Regions from separate parts of the Nonomuraea sp. NPDC051191 genome, predicted to be linked through region 4. Evidence: riboswitches for the same ligand, from Rfam matches in the RefSeq annotation. Region 4 holds a riboswitch; each other region holds the start of a gene.
What was found. A riboswitch is a leader RNA that binds a small molecule or an ion and turns the genes downstream of it on or off. The one in region 4 is predicted to bind cyclic di-AMP.

Region 1 (4,435 bases), on a different contig from region 4:
CCCGTGGAGCTACGGCAAGAGGTCCTGGCGGAGATGGAGCTCCTGCGCGGACGCACCCCGGACGTCACCGGCAGCGTCGCCTGCACCGTGGACGGCCTGCGGATCGCCGGCGACCTCGACGGCGACACCGGCGAACAGGTGGCGGCGCTGTCGGCGGCGCTGCTCGCGATGAGCAGCCGGATGCTGACCATGGCGGGCCGCGGGACGTTCGAGGAGACCCTCGTGTCCGGCACCGCCGGGTTCGTGGCCCTCTACGCCGCGGGCCCCACGATCGTCCTCACGGTCCTGGCGGGACCCGGCGCCAACGTCGGGCTCCTGCGGCTGGAGGGCAGGAAGACGGCGGCCTCCGTGGCCGCCGTGGCACGCAAGCACTGACCATCCCACCGAAGCGGAGGAAAGCATGGCAGGCATGGACGTCTCCCTCAAGGAGATGATGAGCATCGACGGCACGATCGGAGCGGCGATCGTCGACCACGGCAGCGGCATGGCGCTCGGCACGCTCGGCGGCTCGAAGGAGCTGGACCTCCAGGTCGCGGCGGCGGGCAACACCGAGGTCATCAAGGCCAAACTGCGCACGATGGACTCGCTGGGCCTCAAGGACGGCATCGAGGACATCCTCATCACGCTGACCGCGCAGTACCACATCATCCGCCCGCTCACCGGCCGCAGCGGCAAGGGCCTGTTCCTCTACCTCGCCCTCGACCGCAACCGGGCCAACCTGGCCCTGGCCCGGCACATGCTCAAGGTCATCGAGGAGAAGCTGGAGCTCTGACCGGCCCGTTCACGGCTCCGTGGCGACCTCCGGGCGTACGGCGGCCGCGGAGCCGGTGTGGGCGCTGATCTCGGCGATGATCTCGGGCCAGAGGGGGCGGGGCAGGTCGTGGCCCATGCCGGGGTAGGTGACCAGGCGGGCGCCCGGGATGGCGGCGGCGGTGGCCCGGCCGCCGGCGATCGGGACGAGCTGGTCGTCCTCGCCGTGGATGACCAGCGCGGGCGCCCTCAGCCCGCCCAGCGCCGCCGTACGGTCGCCGGAGGCCATGATGGCGGCCAGCTGGCGGGCCGTGCCGGCCGGGTCGTGGCAGCGGTCGAAGGCCAGCCCGGCCAGCCTGCCGACGCGTTCGCGGTCCAGCTCGTAGCCGGGCGACCCGATGACGGACCAGGTCGCCAGGGCACCGGCGACGACCGACTCGCGATCGGCCGCGGGCTTGGCGAACAGCACCGCGGCGGCCGCCTCGGTCGGCGGGGCCGCCTGGGGGCTGGGCGTGGACATGATCGAGGTCAGGCTCAGCACGCGCGCGGGATGCCGGATGGCCAGCGCCTGGGCGACCATCCCGCCCATCGAGGCGCCGACGACGTGCGCGGCGGGCAGGCCCAGGACGTCCATGAGCCCGGCGCTGTCGTCGGCCAGGTCGTCCAGCACGTACGGCGAGGGCGCTCCCCATGGGGGAACGCCCTCGCCGTGGAGGTGCGTGGACAGGCCCGCGTCGCGGTTGTCGAACCTGACGACGTGGTGCCCCCGCTCGGCCAGGAGTTCGCAGAACTCGTCGTCCCAGTGGATGAGCTGGGCGCCGAGTCCCATGATGAGCAGCAGGGGCCTGCCCGCGGGTGAGCCGAAGCTCTCGTAGGCGATCTCGATGCCGTTGGCGGCTGCGCGCTGGATCACAGCGACCAGAATGTCATTCTGGTCGTCCGGCGTAAAGGCCGGAATGTCCGTGGGTCAGTCGTTGAGGAGCTTGCGCAGGCGCTCGCCGCCGAGCACCACGCCGCCACCGGCCAGGACCAGCACGCCGGCCATGACGGTGCCGCCCATCGCGACGGTCTTCCCGACGTTGCCCTGACCGCCGGCGGAGGTTGCCCCGTCGTCGGCGGGCGCCTCGGCCAGGACCTTGGGGGGCTCGGCCGGGTTGGCGTCGTACCTGCTCCAGGCGCCGCTGGAGAAGGCCACGGGGTAGTTCTTCTTGCCCTTGCCGTCGCCCCACTTGGTGATGACGTAATCGATCTTGATGTGGCCCTGGCCGCCGTTGCCGTCCACGCCGAGGGTGTCGGAGTTGAAGGTGCCGCCGGTCAGCTCGGCGAAGGTCTTGGCGTCGAGGTCGAGCATGACGCCGCGGTTGGAGGGCTCGCCCGGGCCGCGGTCGCCCACGAAGAACGGCATCTTCTTGCCGTTGTAGGTCACGTAACCCTCGGTCATGAGGGGCCAGCTGGGGCTGGCGGCCAGGCCCTTCTGCATGGGCTTGCCGCTGGCGGGAAGACCGGTGTCGCCGGCGCGGCCGGAGGAGTCGTCCCAGAAGTACGAAGCCTTGGTGGATCCTTTGAGCAGGATCTTCTGGTCGTCGCCGGTGTCGGCGTGGGCGCCGGTGGCGGAGATCGTCAGCGCGCCCATGGCGGACACGGACAACAGGGCGAGAGAGCGCAGGCCAAATCGAGACATGAAGCAGTGAAGTCCTTCGCGAGGGGACAGGGGGAACGCGCGTGACTACGGTGCGTAACCGGGCAGAGCGCCGAAAGGGTGGTTACGCGGCGCGTGGGGGAAAGTCAGGGAAGAGACCGCTCAGCAGGCGGTCGTCACTACACTGTCCGGGGGTACGACGAGGTGGTACATGCGTGAAGTCCTCTCCATCTCGCCTACCGGGTTAGCTGACGGGTTCGGGCGTGGAGATGCCCTACCGGCACAGGGCCGGATTCACCCCAATGAGATGGGTCCCCGGTTCCCGACAAGTCGGGATTCGGCGCCAGCTGTCGCCCCTCTCCTGGTAGGGACTACGCCACCAGCTGGTAATTGGTTAAGACGGTACCCAGAGATTCGGACAAATACAAACGAATCGTCATGAACCGGGTAAAGATCTACCTGTCGAGGTAAAGAGAAAGGGGGCACGGCATGCCGTACCCCCAGCTAAATTCGACCTTTCAGCCGCCGCTCTTGCGCCTGAAGGATCTTTTACTCGAGGCCGGGCCGTGCGCCCCGTGGATCTTCGACGGGTCCACGCCCCTGCCACCCGCGGCCGAGTCGGCCTGCTGCCCGCGCTTGCGTTCCAACGCCTCCCGGAACTTGCGCTTCATCTCGTCCTCGGGAGTCTCGCTGACTTCCGGCTCCGGTGTTTCCGCCATGAGGACCTCCTGGTATTGGGGACATCCACAGCTTCGCATGACGCCGCTTACGACGCGAAACCGGCCTCCACTCTGCTCTCCGGCGCCGGCGTCTGCTCCAGCCGCCTGCCGGGCATCATGACCAGCGCGACCAGGGCGATCACCGCGCCCGCCACGCCCAGCGACGGGATCACCACGGCCGCCGCCGAGGCGTGCGCGGCCGCGAGCCCGTGCACGGGCGCGTCCGTGGTGATGACCGACGTGTACGCGGTGCCGGCCAGCGCCAGCGCCACCGAGCCGCCGATCTGCCGGAAGAAGGTGAGGTTGGCCGAGGCGGTGCCGATGTACTGCGGCGCGACGGCCTGCTGCACGGCCACGGTCAACCCCGACAACATCGGCCCCATGCCGAGCCCGATGAGCACCATCCACCCGGCCAGCAGCAGGCCGTCGGTGCGCAGGGTCAGGTTCAGGCAGAGCAGGCTGCCGGCCACCAGCAGGAACGGCGCCCCCACCAGCCACGGCTTGTACGTGCGCGTCCTGGACATCAGCGTCCCCATGAGCGCGCTGCCCGCCACCATGGCCAGCGTCATCGGGTAGATCCTCAGCCCGGACTCGGTGGCGCTGACGTTCAGCGCCTGCTGGAAGTAGCGCGGCAGGAACACCACACCGGCGTACATGCAGAAGGCCGTGAAGAACGAGGTCGCGTTGACCAGCGTGTACGTGCGGTCCCGGAACAGGTGCATCGGCATGATCGGGCTCGACGCCCGCAGCTCGACCAGCACGAACACGGCCAGCAGGACCAGGGCCAGCAGGATCGGCCCGGCCACGGGCAGGGACGTCCAGGAGTTGCTGTCCAGGCCCTTCTCGGTGAGGCCGAGCAGCAGCGCGCTGATGGCCACGCTGAACACCGCGATGCCCAGGTAGTCCGGTCGGCCCCCGCCGCCGGTGCCCGGACGGAACGGCAGCCGCAGCGCCACGATCGCGATCAGCGCGATCCCGAGCGGCACGTTCACGTAGAAGGCCCACCGCCAGCTCGCGTGGTCGGTGAACAGCCCGCCCAGGAACGGCCCGGCCAGGTACGTCAACGCCATCACGCCGCCGAGCGCACCCTGCACCCGGGCGCCGTTCCGGCCGGGCGGGAACATCTCCATCACCAGGGCCAGCGAGAGCGGCAGCAGCGCGCCCGCGCCCAGCCCCTGCACGGCCCGGAACACGATGAGCTGGGTCATGTCCTGCGCCAGGCCGCACAGCGCCGATCCGACGACGAACACCGACATCCCGACGAGCAGCAGCGGCTTCCTGCCGTGCTGGTCGGACAGCCGGCCGTACAGCGGCACGGTGACGGTGG
Region 2 (4,435 bases), on a different contig from region 4:
CCAGGCGGTGACCGCGGCGGCCGGCGGCGAGGCGCTCATCGCCCCGAGCGTGACCGCGCGTCTGCTGGCCGCGTTCGCCGGGGCCGGGCGTACCGAGGCGCCCGCGCAGCCGGTCGAGGCGCTCACCGGCCGCGAGGAGGAGATCCTGCGCGCGGTGGCCCGCGGCCGGACCAACAGCGAGATCGCCGCCGAGCTGCACATCTCGCTCAGCACGGTCAAGAGCCACGTCGCGAGCCTGATGACCAAGCTCGGCGTGCGCAACCGCGTCGAGATCGCCATGTGGGCCTACGAGACCGACCGCGTACGCACCTGACCCCGGCGGACGACCGACTCGGCCACCGCCAGGTTGATCACCCAGCCCGCGCCGACGAGCAGCGCCCGGCCCAGCTCGCCGGGTGGCCCGAAGGCGGCCAGCCCGAACGCCAGGGTGAACGCCTGCGTGCCCGCGCCGAGCCCGATCGCGTACCCGCGCGCCATCCAGGCCCGATGCCGGGCGACGTCGCGCCGCCGGATCGCGGCCAGGCCGAGCAGGAGGCAGGCGGCCATGGCCGTCCCGAACAGCAGCCGGAAGGCGGCCAGCAGCGTGCCGTCGCCCGCCGGAAGGTCGGAGAAGAGCGTCAGCCACAGCCCTGACAGCGCCGCGACCAGCCCGGACGCCACCAGCGCCCGCCCAGCCACCCGGTGCCACCCGGGCCTCCGGGCCCGGAACCCGGCCTGGAACTGGAACGTGCCGAGGACGCAGAACGCCAGCGACGCCGGGATGTGCAGCAGCACCGGCAGGGGCATGGCGAAGAACCGCGCGTTGTCGGCCGTGACGGCGGCGCCGGAGGCCAGCTCGGTCACCCGGAGGGCGCCGGCGACCAGGGGGACGACGCTGAGCGTGAGCAGCCCGGCAGGTGCGATCCATCTCATGGGGAAGAGCGTGACGGCCGCGGCCGTGCCGGGTCATCGCGCGGACGGCCCCTCCCTGTTCGCACCATCGGCGGGACGGGCCGTCGTACTTTCGGCCATCGAGCCGTCGCCTTTCGACCGTTGAGGGTCCGCGCAGGTCGCGCCCACACTGACGGCACATCCACGAGGGAGGAAACGATGAAGGCCTACGTCCTGCGCAGGTTCGGCTCGCCCGACCAGCTCGTCCTGACCGAGGTCGAGCGGCCCGTGCCGCGCGACGACGAGGTGCTGATCCGGGTGCGGGCCACGTCCGTGCAGCCCTATGACTGGCACTTCATGCGGGGAGAGCCGTACCTGGCCCGGGTCATGGGCGGCGGGGTCGGGCTGCTGCGGCCGAGCATCGCCGTCCTCGGGGCCGACGTGGCGGGGGAGGTCGAGGCGGCGGGCAAGGACGTCACGCTGTTCCGCCCCGGCGACGAGGTGTACGCGATGTCCCTGCGGGGCGGCTTCGGCGAGTACGTCTGCCTGCGGCAGGACGAGGTGGCCCCCAAGCCGCGGGGGCTGTCGTTCGAGCAGGCGGCGGCGGTGCCGATGGCGGCCAACACCGCGCTGATCGCGCTGCGCGACGAGGGACGCGTGCAGCCGGGCCAGAAGGTGCTGGTCAACGGCGCGTCCGGCGGTGTGGGCACGTTCGCCGTGCAGCTCGCCAGGTCGATGGGGGCCCACGTCACCGGCGTGTGCGGCGGGCGCAACGCGGACCTGGTCCGCTCGCTCGGCGCGGACGACGTCGTCGACCACACCAAGGAGGACTTCGCGGCCTCGGGCCGGTGCTTCGACCTCCTCATCGACGTGGCGGGCGGCCGCCGGCTGTCGGACTGCCGTCGCGTGCTGACCAGGAAGGGCACGTACGTGCTGGTCGGCGGGCCGGCCGGCCGCTGGGTGCAGCCGGCCGGCCACATGTTCGCCGCACTGGCGTCGGCGTCCTTCGTCCCGCAGCGGATCGTCAGGGCGGACGTGGTCCGCTGCGGGAGCAACAGGGCGAACCTGCTGACGCTGACCGGGCTGATCGAGCAGGGGGAGGTCACCCCGGTCATCGACAGGACCTTCCCGTTCGGCGAGATCCCGGCGGCCGTCCGCTACCAGGAGGAGGGACACTCGCCGGGGAAGGTCGTCGTCACAGGGTCGCGGTGAGCATGGCGGGGGCCGGGGCCTTGCGGAGCTGGGCGTAGTCGGCCCAGCGCTTGACGCCCTTGGGGTCGGGGCGTACCGCGCCGACGAAGGCCTGCCTGCGCCACTGCGACAGGCGTTCCTCCTTCACCACGTCGCCGGTGTGGGGGGAGTGGACCATGTAGCCGGGCTTGGAGATCATGCCGACGTGGCCGAGGCCGCTGAAGAACACCAGGTCGCCTGGTTTGAGGTCCTTCCAGGCGATTTTCTTGGAGAAGGCGCCGTACTGATCCGCGGCGACTCTGGGGAGCTCGATGCCGGCGTCCTCGTAGGCCCGGAGCATGAGGCCCGAGCAGTCGTAGCCCCGCTCGCTGGCGCCGCCCCACACGTACGGGGTGCCGCGCTTGTCCATGGCGTATTCGAGGGCGACCTTCCAGGCCGGTTTCGGCACGTGCCGTTCCTGGACCTGTTTCACCTGGGGGCCGGTGAGGGTGATGGCGGGGGTGGGGGCGGCGGGAGCGACGGGAGCGGCGGGCGCGAGACCCGCTCCGCCCGCCGCCACCGCCAGGAGAATGGCGATGCTAGACAGGGGACTGTCCTTCCACGTGGCCGGCCGGGTTAGCTGACGGGCTCGGGCCTGGAAGTAGCCCTACGGCGGTGCTTGAGAGCGGTGCCGATTCGCCCCGGGGGGAAAGATGGGTCCCCGGCTCCACGCAGCGGCTGCGTGGATTAGGCTCGTCGGACTCTAACGAAACGGTCAAAAGGTCGCAATCCCCCCAAAACGGATTGTCCGGAGATTGAGATGATGTGTTCGTCAGCCGAGACGAGCCGGTAAGGTACCGCCCATGGAGTCGCGTAACATCCGCCTGGCCGTCATCCCCGGGGATGGCATCGGCGCCGAGGTCGTAGCCGAAGGGCTCAAGGCCCTGGAGGCCGTGGGCACGAAGATCGAGCCCACCCACTACGACCTGGGCGCAGCCCGCTACCACCGCACGGGCGAGACGCTGCCCGACGCGGTGCTCGAAGAGCTGCGCGGCTACGACGCGATCCTGCTCGGCGCCGTGGGCGACCCCAGCGTGCCGCCGGGCATCCTGGAGCGCGACCTGCTGCTCAAGCTCAGGTTCGAGTTCGACCACTACGTCAACCTGCGCCCGGTCAAGCTGTTCCCCGGCGTCGAGACCGCGCTGGCCGGCGCCACCGCCGAGCACATCGACATGGTCGTCGTCCGCGAGGGCACCGAGGGCCTCTACGCCGGCACCGGCGGCGTCATGCGGCGCGGCACGCCGCACGAGATCGCCACCCAGGAGTCGCTGAACACCGCCCACGGTGTCGAGCGCGTCGTTCGTTACGCCTTCCAGAAGGCGCAGTCGCGGCCCCGCAAGAAGCTCACGCTCGTCCACAAGACGAACGTGCTCACCTTCGCCGGCGACCTGTGGCAGCGCATGGTCAACCGCGTGGCCGAGGAGTTCCCCGACGTCACCACCGACTACAGCCACATCGACGCGGCCTCGATGTTCTTCGTCACCCAGCCCGAGCGCTTCGACGTGATCGTCACCGACAACCTGTTCGGCGACATCATCACCGACCTCGGCGCCGCGATCGCCGGCGGCATCGGCCTGGCGGCCAGCGGCAACATCAACCCCGAGCGCACCTCGCCGAGCATGTTCGAGCCGGTGCACGGCAGCGCGCCCGACATCGCCGGTCAGGGCAAGGCCGACCCGACCGCCACCATCCTGTCCGTGGGCATGCTCCTCGACCACCTCGGCCTGCACGCCGAGGCCGCCAAGGTCGAGCAGGCCGTGGCCGCCGACATCGCCGAGCGCGTCACCGGCCGCGCCGGCCGTTCGACCAGCGAGATCGGCGACGACATCTCCGCGCGAGTATCCGGCTAGGACCGTCTAGCCCCGTACGCGCCTGGCGGTCCCGACGAGGACTGCCAGGCGCTTTTTGGCGTCCAGAGGGTTGAACCCATCCCAACTGCCTCTTGCCATCCCAAATGGCAAGACAATAGGAAGTACGAATACTGCTCGTGGGCAGTAGCTTTCAGGATCGTAGATTCGCAGAGAGAAGGACCGCCGTCATGACCATCGCTCAGAAGCTCAGCTTCGACGTGCAGCATTCCGACCACGCTCGCACCGCGGCCGAGCGGGAGCAGGTACTGGCGAACCCCGGGTTCGGGCAGGTCTTCACCGACCACATGATCACGATCGACTACACCGAGGGCCAGGGGTGGCACGACGCCGCGCTCCTGCCGTACGGGCCGCTCCTGCTCGACCCCGCGACCTCGGTCTTCCACTACGCGCAGGAGCTGTTCGAGGGACTGAAGGCGTACCGGCAGATCTCCGGCTCGATCGTGGCCTTCCGTCCGTACGCGAAC
Region 3 (4,435 bases), on a different contig from region 4:
ACGAGCAGGGCATGTTGGACGTGGGTGACGGCAACCTCGTCTACTGGGAGGTCAGCGGGAATCCGCATGGCAAGCCGGCGGTGATCGTGCACGGCGGGCCGGGCGGGGGCGCGTCCCCGGGGTGGCGGCGGTACCACGATCCCGAGGCGTACCGGATCGTCGTCTTTCATCAGCGTGGCTGCGGGAAGAGCACGCCTGATGCCGGGGAGCCGGAAACCGATCTGTCGGTCAACACCACGGCGCATCTCGTCGCCGACATGGAGCGGCTGCGGGAGCATCTCGGCATCGAGCGGTGGCAGCTCGTGGGGGCGTCCTGGGGGTCGACGCTGTCGCTGGCCTACGCCGAGCGGTATCCGGAGCGGGTGAGCGAGGTGATCCTGTTCGCGGTCACCGCCGGGCGGCCCTGGGAGATCGAGTGGATCACCCGGGACGTCGGGCGGATCTTCCCCCGGGAGTGGGAGCGGTTCCGCGACTTCCTGCCGGAGGAGGACCGGGGCGGGAACCTGGCGGCGGGCTACGCGAAGGCGCTGGCCGACCCCGAGCGGCGGGAGCGGGCGGCGATCGAGTGGTGTGCGTGGGAGGACACGCATGTGAGCCTCGACCCGGAGTTCCAGCCGAGCCGGAGATATCAGGACCCGGTGTTCCGGATGACGTTCGCCCGGCTGGTGACGCACTACTGGGGGAACGGGTGTTTTCTCGGGGAGAGCGATCTCGTTCGCGGGATTACGCGGCTGGCGGGGGTGCCCGGGGTGCTCATCCACGGGAAGTACGACGTCAGCGGGCCCTTGGTGACGGCCTGGGAGCTGCACAAGGCGTGGCCCGGGAGCGAGCTGCACGTGGTGGGGGAGGGACACGGCGGGCTGGAGATGATCGACCTGCTGACCGCCGCGACGGACAAGTTCCGGGGCTGAACCACCGACAGCCCGGGCCGGCAAGGCTGTCAGGTGGTCACGCGAACAGGACGTCGGCTAGTTCATCGAGATGTGCACGTGGTCGTAGTGGTTCTCGGTGATGCTGCCGCGGTCGGACATCCCGCGCCAGCCCGAGCCCTGGTTGATGCGCTGCTTCCAGATCACGTACTTGACGCCGAGCTTGGTCTTGTTCTGCAGCGCCCAGGCGGCCAGGCGGTCGCCCAGGGCGTTGTTGACGGCGCTCGGCATGGTGCCGCCCGTGCTCATCATGAAGTCGCAGGCCCGGCCGAGCGGGTGCTCGCCGCTGGAGCCGGACCGGAAGCAGCCCACCTCGTACGGCAGCGAGAAGCTCTTCTGCACCTGCGCGCGCATCAGCCGGGTGCGCGGCGTGATGTTGTCCGAGCCGGACGGCAGCTCGGGCGCCCAGCTGCCGTCGGACTTCTTGCCCGGCCCGAACGGCACGAGGTCCTGAAGCTTCTTCTTGATGTCGTCGATGACGTCCTGGGCGTCGTCGCGCTGCTCGGCCACCTCCGCCGTGCCCGCCTTGAGCTCGGCCGCGAGCGCGGTGGCGGCAGCGGCGGCCTTCTTCTGGTCGTCGCGGGCCTTGGCCACGCTGTTGACGACGGCCTGCTGCTCGGCGGTGAGCTGTTCGAGCATGGCCACGTTGTTGCCGTCCGGGGTCAGCATGAAGCCGGGCAGGGAGGCGTCGCGGTTCTGGTAGCGCATCCGGGCGATCTCGGCGACCCGCTGCTCGGCCGTGGCCACCGCCTGCTCGGCGGCGGTGAGCCGCTGCTGTGCCGCGGTGGCGGCCTGCTGGGCCTTGGCCAGCTCGACCCGCTTGAGGTTGTACGTCTCGATGAGCTTGTCCACCTTGCTGTTGAGCTGCTTGAGCTGGGCCCGCAGCTCGGCCTCGGACGGCTTGGGCGCGGCCGAGGCGGCGGCCGGATGGATGAGCAGCGCGGTGGCGGTGATGAGGCCGATGGCAAGACTCGCGGGGGTCGAAGCCGCCACGTGGGTGTTCCTCTCCCTCTGCCGGCCGGGTTAGCTGACGGGTTCGGGCACGGGAGCAGTCCCTACCACTTGCGCGGATTCACCCCGGATGCGATGGGTCCCCGGCTCCCGGGCAACACGCCCGGGATTAGGCGTACAACGACCGTTTTGGCCGATGTCTAACGGGATATTAGTGGTAGATCACGAGTCATGCGACTTTAAGGAGAAATCAATTAGTGATCAATTCGTGATCGCAGCATGCGTGCCGCCTCCTCCGGCAGCACGTCGTTGACGAAGGCGCCCATGGCCGACTCCGAGCCCGCCAGGTACTTCAGCTTGCCGGGCGCCCGCCTGATGCTGAACAGCTCCAGGTGCAGGTAGGCCAGCTCGCGGCCGTACCGCACCGGCGCCTGGTGCCAGGCCGAGATGTACGGCATCGCCACCCCGAACAGCGCGTCCAGCGCCCGCAGCACCGAGGTGTACAGCGGCGCGAACGCGGCCCGCTCCTCCTCCGACAGCGCCGCCAGGTCGGGCACCTGCCGGTGCGGATACACGTGCACCTCGAACGGCCAGCGCGCGGCGGCCGGCACGAACGCCGTCCACAGCTTGTTGGAGGCGACCACCCGCGTGCCGGCGGCCCGTTCGGCGGCCAGCACGTCGGCGAACAGGTTGCCGCCCGTGTACCGCGAGGCCGCCCCGAGCTGGAGCTTGGTGCGCGGGGTCACGTAGGGGTAGGCGTAGATCTGCCCGTGCGGATGCGGGAGCGTGATGCCGATCTCCTCGCCCCTGTTCTCGAAGCAGAACACCTGCTCGACGCCCTCCATGCCGGACAGCTCGGCCGTGCGGTCGGCCCACGCCTCCATGACCAGCCTGACCTGGGCGTTGGAGAGCTTGGAGAAGGAGGAGGTGTGGTCGGAGGTGAAGCACACCACCTCACACCGCCCGACCCCCGGACGCACCTCACTCAACCCGCCGACATCCCCATAAGTCCCAAAATTTCCGGAGAAAGAGGGGAAGCGGTTCTCGAACACCACCACGTCATAGTCATGGGCCGGGATCTCCGACGCCCGCGTCCCGGACGACGGGCACAACGGGCACTCGTCGGCCGGCGGCAGGAACGTGCGCGTCTGCCGGTGACCGGCGATCGCGATCCACTCCTCGGTCAGCGGGTCGTAGCGCAGCTCGGAGGCCACCGGCCGCGGGTCGAGCGGACGCCGGTCGATCGCGCTCCGGTCGGCGTCGTCGCGCCGGTCGAAGTAGATCAGCTCTCGGCCGTCTGCCAGGTGGGTGATGGTGCGCTTCAAGGCGTGCCCTCCGCGATGATCAGTTCTCCGGCCCGTTCGGCCAGCTCGGTGCGTGCTTCCTCGGGCAGCCCCGCGTCGCTGATGACCACGTCGGCCTCGGTCAGCTCGGCGATCGTGCTGATGCCGACCGTGTTCCACTTGGTGTGGTCGGCGGGGACCACCAGCCGGTGCGCCGCGGCCACCAGCTCCCTGTCGGTCTCGGACTCCAGGAGGTTGGGCGTGGTGAACCCGGCGCGCAGGCTCATGCCGTGCACCCCGAGGAAGAGCGTGTCCACGTGCAGCCGGCGGATCGCCGCCACCGCCACGGGGCCGACGAGCGCGTCGGAGGGTGTGCGCACGCCGCCGGTCAGCACGACCGTGCGGTCGGCGCGCGGGTTGCGGTGGAAGACCTCAGCGACGGGGATCGAGTTGGTGATCACGGTCAGCTCGGGCACGGCGACCAGATGGTGGGCCAGCGCCCACGTGGTGGTGCCGGCGGAGAGCGCGACGGCGGTGCCCGGCCGGACGAGGGTGGCCGCGTGCCGCGCGATGGCCTCCTTCTCCTGCTGCTGGCGGGCGGACTTGGCGGTGAAGCCGGGCTCCTCGGTCGAACCGGGGCCGAGGGCCGTCGCGCCGCCGTGGACCTTCTCCAGCAGCCCGCGCTCGGCCAGCACCTCAAGGTCACGGCGTATCGTCATGTCCGAGACGCCGAGCTCGCGCACGAGGTCGGCCACCCGGACGCCGCCGCTGCTGCGTACGCGTTCCAGGATCGTCTGCTGACGCTGCTGTGCGAGCACGCCCACCCCTTCCAACAGATTCCACCAAATTATGACACGAGTTTGTTGAGGAATGTTAGGTCGCGGCGTATCGCTTGTGCGACTGACGGGCAGGGGAGACCTTGAAGGTCACGATCCCGACCGCCGGAGGTGAGCCCATGGCGAAACGCGCACGCAAGGGCAGGGGGCGCAAGAAGAAGAAGGCGAACCACAGGAAGCGCCCGAACGCGAACTGACCACGGGTGGCCGCGGGATCCCGCGGCCACCCGTGCTTCTGTCAGCCGGGCAGTTCGGTGAGCGCCCGGTCGAGCCGTTCCTGCGGGAGGGTGTGATCCTCCAGTTCGCCGGCCAGGTGGCGGTCGTAGGCGGCCAGGTCGAAGTGGCCGTGCCCGCACAGCGCGGTGAGGATCACCTTCTCCTCGCCGCTCTCCTTGCAGCGCAGCGCCTCGGCGATGGTCTCGGCCAGCGCGTGCGT
Region 4 (4,435 bases):
GCGCCTGTGGCAATCGATCGCCTCGTTCCTCGCGAGCAAGGTTCAGAGCAGTTGTGCTTGCAAGAATCCGGCGAGAAGAACGGCGAAGCCGCCAATCTCGCCCACGATGAGCGCCGTCATGAACGCCGTTGTGCCGCGGACTGGATGGTGGAACTGGTTGTTGGTGTCCCGGCGCCAACCGTGAAGGACATAGCTCACGATCGCCGCCATGAAGAACGCCACGACGACTCCCGCCGCGGCGAGATCGACTGCCGCCGGCCAGCCGCTCAGTTCGACGAAGACCGCGATCAGTAAGGTCGCGAAGGAATACAGCAGTGCGGCACGATGCGCGATGTCCACATAGGGGTGAGCCCTGTGCCGCTCCGGGTGGATCATCTGCAGGTATTTCCATACGCCCAGCGTCAGGGCCGCCAGAAAGATCAGTCCTGCCAACAGCAGCGCGACGATGGTGTCATCCCCAAGGGGGGCGTCGCTACGCATGTGGGTCTCCGTGAAGCGGGTCGGTAACGAGGTCGTGACGAACGTAGAGTCCGTCGCATGGGGTGATCGGTGCTTTCCGCTCTGGCCGACCGTGCCCTGAAACGCCCGATGAGGCGGACCGGCAGGTAGCGACCCCGGTTCTCTGCCAGGAGAGGGAACGCTGTGTCGGTGAAGCGCTGCCCGTCCTGGTCGGCGGCCGACCGCTGCGCCGCACGTGCCACGCCGGGCATGCCCTTGGGGCGGGCTTGTTCGCTGCGGCGCCGACGCACTTTCTGGGGGTATCCGGGCGCGCCGGCCGCTGCCGGCGCTCGTACCTCTTTCGATGCTTCTCGCGGTACCACGTGCTACTGCCCTTCCCGTAACTCAAACATCGATGTTCGAGTTATGGGAGCGTATCCGAGTCTCCGCCATGGAGCCACTTTCCCCGGCATCCGAGAGCCGGGGTGTACGGTGACCGGCCGGACCATGAGACGACCGACGCCCGCGGGGCTGACTTGATCACGGTGGCAGTCGACATACTCGTCAAGCCGTCCTTCATCACCGATGGGGGCGTGGCTGAGCTGCGTACACCCGGCTGGGGTGACAGAGTGATGGCCGAGACGGTCGGCCTGGTCTCGGCCGACCATTTGACCGGCGCCTTCAACCTCCTCATCGGTTTCGAGCCAGAGGAGAGCCGATAGAGGACAGACCATCCCGTCTCGAAGGCTGTCGGGACCCCTGGGCGCTCGTCGCTCGTCCGTGCCTGTCTGGCGCCTGACTTCAAGAGCATGCGCTGTCGAGATGCCAGGTGTGGTGGTATGCCGTGACGCTGGCTTCGCGTGGGACGGGGGCGCATGGTCCGTGGTGTTGACGGCGATTCAACACCGTGGCGTGCGTGGTCGATTACCGCCGCTAACCCGGCCGGTCTCTGCAGCCTGGAGAGGTGGTCGCTGCACCTGCATCGCGACCGTGGTCGCCTTTGTGGCCGCCGCCGTCTCACTCCTCCCCGGCTTGGGTGGTGGCGAGGTTCCGGCCGTTGTCCTTCTTGATCCCCGGCCGGGGACAACGGTCAGGCGGCGTGCCAAGGTAAAGAATTGGTCGGTTAAATGCCTGCCTGGTAGGCCTTTTTGAAGCGTTTCTCCGTAGCTGGCTTGTACCGCTCTATGCCATTCGCATACCTTCAATGTCAGTTACGACGTAGGCCGGGTGAACATCCGCGCCACAGTACGTCCCGACCATTGCCGAGACCGCCTCTGATCTGTGTGAACACGGAGAACGACGCGGCCGCCGAATCCGCACGGACAAACACGCGGAACCGGGGACCCACATTCTGTGGGGTGAATCGGAACACCCTCCCGCGAGGGCATCCGTAGGGCACTTCCACGCCCGAACCCGTCAGCTAACCCGGTAGGCGGAATGGAAGCAAGGAGCAATACCTCTTCATGACCATCAACGCCTTCACCCGTGCCCTGACGCCCGCCACCCTCACTCGCCTCGCCCTCGGCGTGAGCGTCGCCGCCGGCGCGGTTCTCACCGCAGCCCCGGTCTTCGCCGACCAGGCGTCCGGCGCACGTTCCGACACCGTCGCCTCGCACAGCGCCGAGGAGAAGAGCGCCGGGCAGGTGAGCGCGCAGTCCGTCCTGAAGATCGCCGAGTCGCAGGTCGGTGTGACCGAGAACGCCGCGGGCGGCGGCACCCCGTTCCACAGCTGGTACATGTCCTCGCCCCGCGCGAAGGAGACCGTGGCCCGCGACGGCGGCAGTCTGCAGTCCTACGCCAACGCCCCCTGGTGCGCGATGTTCGTCTCCTGGGTGGGGGAGAAGGCCGGCGCCCGGTCCACCGTCGGCTGGGACGCCTACACCGTCACCTACGCCAAGTGGTTCGAGGCCAACAAGCACTGGGGGAGCCAGGCCAAGCCCGGCGCAGTGGTCTTCTACTCCTGGGACGACAAGTCCGTCGAGAGCATCGACCACGTGGGGCTGGTCAAGCAGGACAACGGCGACGGCACGATCACGGCTATCGAGGGCAACACCGGCAACGGCAAGGTCGAGGAGCGCGTCCGGCCCAAGTCCCAGGTGGTCGGGTACGGCTACCCGCAGTACAAGGCCTGACAGTCGACCGAGGATTCCTCTCCAGTGCGATGGTGAGGGCAGCAAAGTGGCGCAGGGCGTGGCCCTGCGCCACTTTCGTGTGTCAGGAGCGAAGCCGTGAGGCCGGCGCCTTGTGTCGGCCCGGCTCATGCTCCAATGTGGCGCATCACGGCGGAGAGCGCTTCGGCTGCTCGCCACACGTCCACGAACGTCGCGTACGAGGGGGTGGAGCCGAACTGCAGGATGCCTGGCCGCCGGGCGGGGGCGATGACCCCATGTCCCGTTTGCGCGACGGCAAGGGCCGGCGCGAAGCTGCGGCTGAGAAGCAGCACGAAGGCGAGGGCGCCAACTTCACCAGGAAGGAGGCAGCCTCGGATCGAACCATTCGGCGCCTGGTGAATGCGGCCCACCGCGGCCACGGCCGCCGCCAGTGATGGTGGCGGCCGTGTACCCGGATCAGGTCTGCTGGTAGCCGAGGAGGGTCATCATGCCGGATTCGGCGTGGTAGATGTTGTGGCAGTGGATCATCCAGAGCCCTGGGTTGTCGGCGTCGAAGTCGACGTTCAGCGTGCTGCCGGGCAGGACGATGGCGGTGTCCTTCCGGACGCCGCCGTCCGCCAGGGCGAAGGTGTGGCCGTGCAGGTGCATGGGGTGCCACATGGTGGTCCGGTTCACGAACGACAGCCGCACGCGTTCGCCCGGCCGTACCGGGGAGATGATCTTCGGGTCGTACTTCTTGCCGTTGATCGCCCAGTCGTAGGCCATCATGCTGCCGGTCAGCTCCAGCCTGACGACGCGGTCGGGCTCCTTGGCCGCCAGGCGCACGCCTTCGGCCGGCCGGAGCTCGGCATAGCGGACGACGTCGCCGTCCAGTTCGCGGGGGCGTACGTCGGCCTTGGGAGCGGAAGCGCCGTCGCCGGTCCGGATCAGGCCGCGGGCCACGGCGTTCTTGCCCTCGGCCAGGGCGACCAGCGGGAAGACGCCGTCCTTGAGGGTGACCAGCACGTCGGTATTTAGGTAAGTGACCGGGGCAGGCTTGCACGCCGGATCGGGATGAGGATGCTGACCGTACAGTTCCCGCCGCGGCGGCCGGGAGGCCGTCATGTATGCAATCGGAGGCCACTTGCGGCCGGCCTCCCCTCGGGCACGCCATATCCACCGTGGACGGAGCATGCGAGTGGCCAGGGATCATGACCAGCGGATATCGCTTGACGCGGGCGGTGAAGGTGGGCGTCGATACCAGCGCCCCCGACTAACGGCCCCATGGGTGTTCCGCGACGGCTGTTCCCGGGCGTGTGCGTGCCCCGGGGTGGCTGGAACCGGGCCCTGGGTACCGCTGTCAATCCGTGGGCCGCCGGACGGGCGTGATCGTGCCCTGTGCGGTGTGTCAGAAAACCCGCCGGTCGGGTCGCGCATGGGCGCATCGCAGGGGCGATGGCGTGTCCAGCCGGTCGTGGGGTGTGAAGGAACGCGTTGTCGAGGTGTGACGACGCGGTCAGCAGCCGATCAGGAGATGAAGGGCAAGACGACACAGATGAACGGAACCACCTTCAAGACGTGTTCCTGCCGCGACGAGGCTACGGGCAAGAGGCTGGGTAAGGCATGTCCGAAGCTGCGTCGTCCCGGAGGAGGGGAGCGGTGGAGCAGCACCCATGGCCGGTGGGCCTACCAGCTGGAGCTGCCGGCGCACGCGGACGGTCGGCGGCGTAATCCGCTGCGGCGTCGGGGCTTTGCCACGCTGGAGGAGGTCGAGGCGGAGTTGGAGCAGGCCCGGGCGCTGCTGGCGCTGGATGAGGACCCGCACGTGCAACGGAAGATCGCCGAGCTGATGCTGGCCACGCTCAAGGACAACAAGGCGTTGCCGCCGGTGGAGGAGGTACGGCGCA

Region 1: linked by a shared signal. The riboswitch ahead of ACIA8R_RS09635 (hypothetical protein) and the one ahead of ACIA8R_RS46220 (CHAP domain-containing protein) in region 4 are both predicted to bind cyclic di-AMP.
Region 2: linked by a shared signal. The riboswitch ahead of ACIA8R_RS10640 (C40 family peptidase) and the one ahead of ACIA8R_RS46220 (CHAP domain-containing protein) in region 4 are both predicted to bind cyclic di-AMP.
Region 3: linked by a shared signal. The riboswitch ahead of ACIA8R_RS27590 (coiled-coil domain-containing protein) and the one ahead of ACIA8R_RS46220 (CHAP domain-containing protein) in region 4 are both predicted to bind cyclic di-AMP.

Annotation. Positions count from the first base shown of each region.
Region 1 is NZ_JBITEZ010000003.1:256,858-261,292, forward strand. It holds gene ACIA8R_RS09620 (roadblock/LC7 domain-containing protein) at 4-375, shown strand; gene ACIA8R_RS09625 (hypothetical protein) at 401-772, shown strand; gene ACIA8R_RS09630 (alpha/beta fold hydrolase) at 782-1,663, opposite strand; gene ACIA8R_RS09635 (hypothetical protein) at 1,718-2,431, opposite strand; cyclic di-AMP (ydaO/yuaA leader) riboswitch at 2,608-2,742, opposite strand; gene ACIA8R_RS09640 (DUF5302 domain-containing protein) at 2,908-3,108, opposite strand; gene ACIA8R_RS09645 (MDR family MFS transporter) at 3,156-4,435, opposite strand, start outside.
Region 2 is NZ_JBITEZ010000003.1:454,427-458,861, reverse strand. It holds gene ACIA8R_RS10655 (response regulator transcription factor) at 1-313, shown strand, start outside; gene ACIA8R_RS10650 (DUF2306 domain-containing protein) at 286-912, opposite strand; gene ACIA8R_RS10645 (NAD(P)-dependent alcohol dehydrogenase) at 1,090-2,082, shown strand; gene ACIA8R_RS10640 (C40 family peptidase) at 2,066-2,620, opposite strand; cyclic di-AMP (ydaO/yuaA leader) riboswitch at 2,651-2,804, opposite strand; gene ACIA8R_RS10635 (3-isopropylmalate dehydrogenase) at 2,904-3,950, shown strand; gene ACIA8R_RS10630 (branched-chain amino acid aminotransferase) at 4,139-4,435, shown strand, end outside.
Region 3 is NZ_JBITEZ010000009.1:450,450-454,884, forward strand. It holds gene pip (prolyl aminopeptidase) at 1-911, shown strand, start outside; gene ACIA8R_RS27590 (coiled-coil domain-containing protein) at 969-1,922, opposite strand; cyclic di-AMP (ydaO/yuaA leader) riboswitch at 1,928-2,066, opposite strand; gene galT (galactose-1-phosphate uridylyltransferase) at 2,135-3,205, opposite strand; gene ACIA8R_RS27600 (DeoR/GlpR family DNA-binding transcription regulator) at 3,202-3,981, opposite strand; gene ACIA8R_RS27605 (50S ribosomal protein bL37) at 4,119-4,196, shown strand; gene ACIA8R_RS27610 (TrpB-like pyridoxal phosphate-dependent enzyme) at 4,238-4,435, opposite strand, start outside.
Region 4 is NZ_JBITEZ010000023.1:150,699-155,133, forward strand. It holds gene ACIA8R_RS46210 (hypothetical protein) at 43-480, opposite strand; gene ACIA8R_RS46215 (hypothetical protein) at 975-1,160, shown strand; cyclic di-AMP (ydaO/yuaA leader) riboswitch at 1,735-1,888, shown strand; gene ACIA8R_RS46220 (CHAP domain-containing protein) at 1,902-2,570, shown strand; gene ACIA8R_RS46225 (hypothetical protein) at 2,696-2,968, opposite strand; gene ACIA8R_RS46230 (multicopper oxidase domain-containing protein) at 3,006-3,554, opposite strand; gene ACIA8R_RS46235 (hypothetical protein) at 4,063-4,435, shown strand, end outside.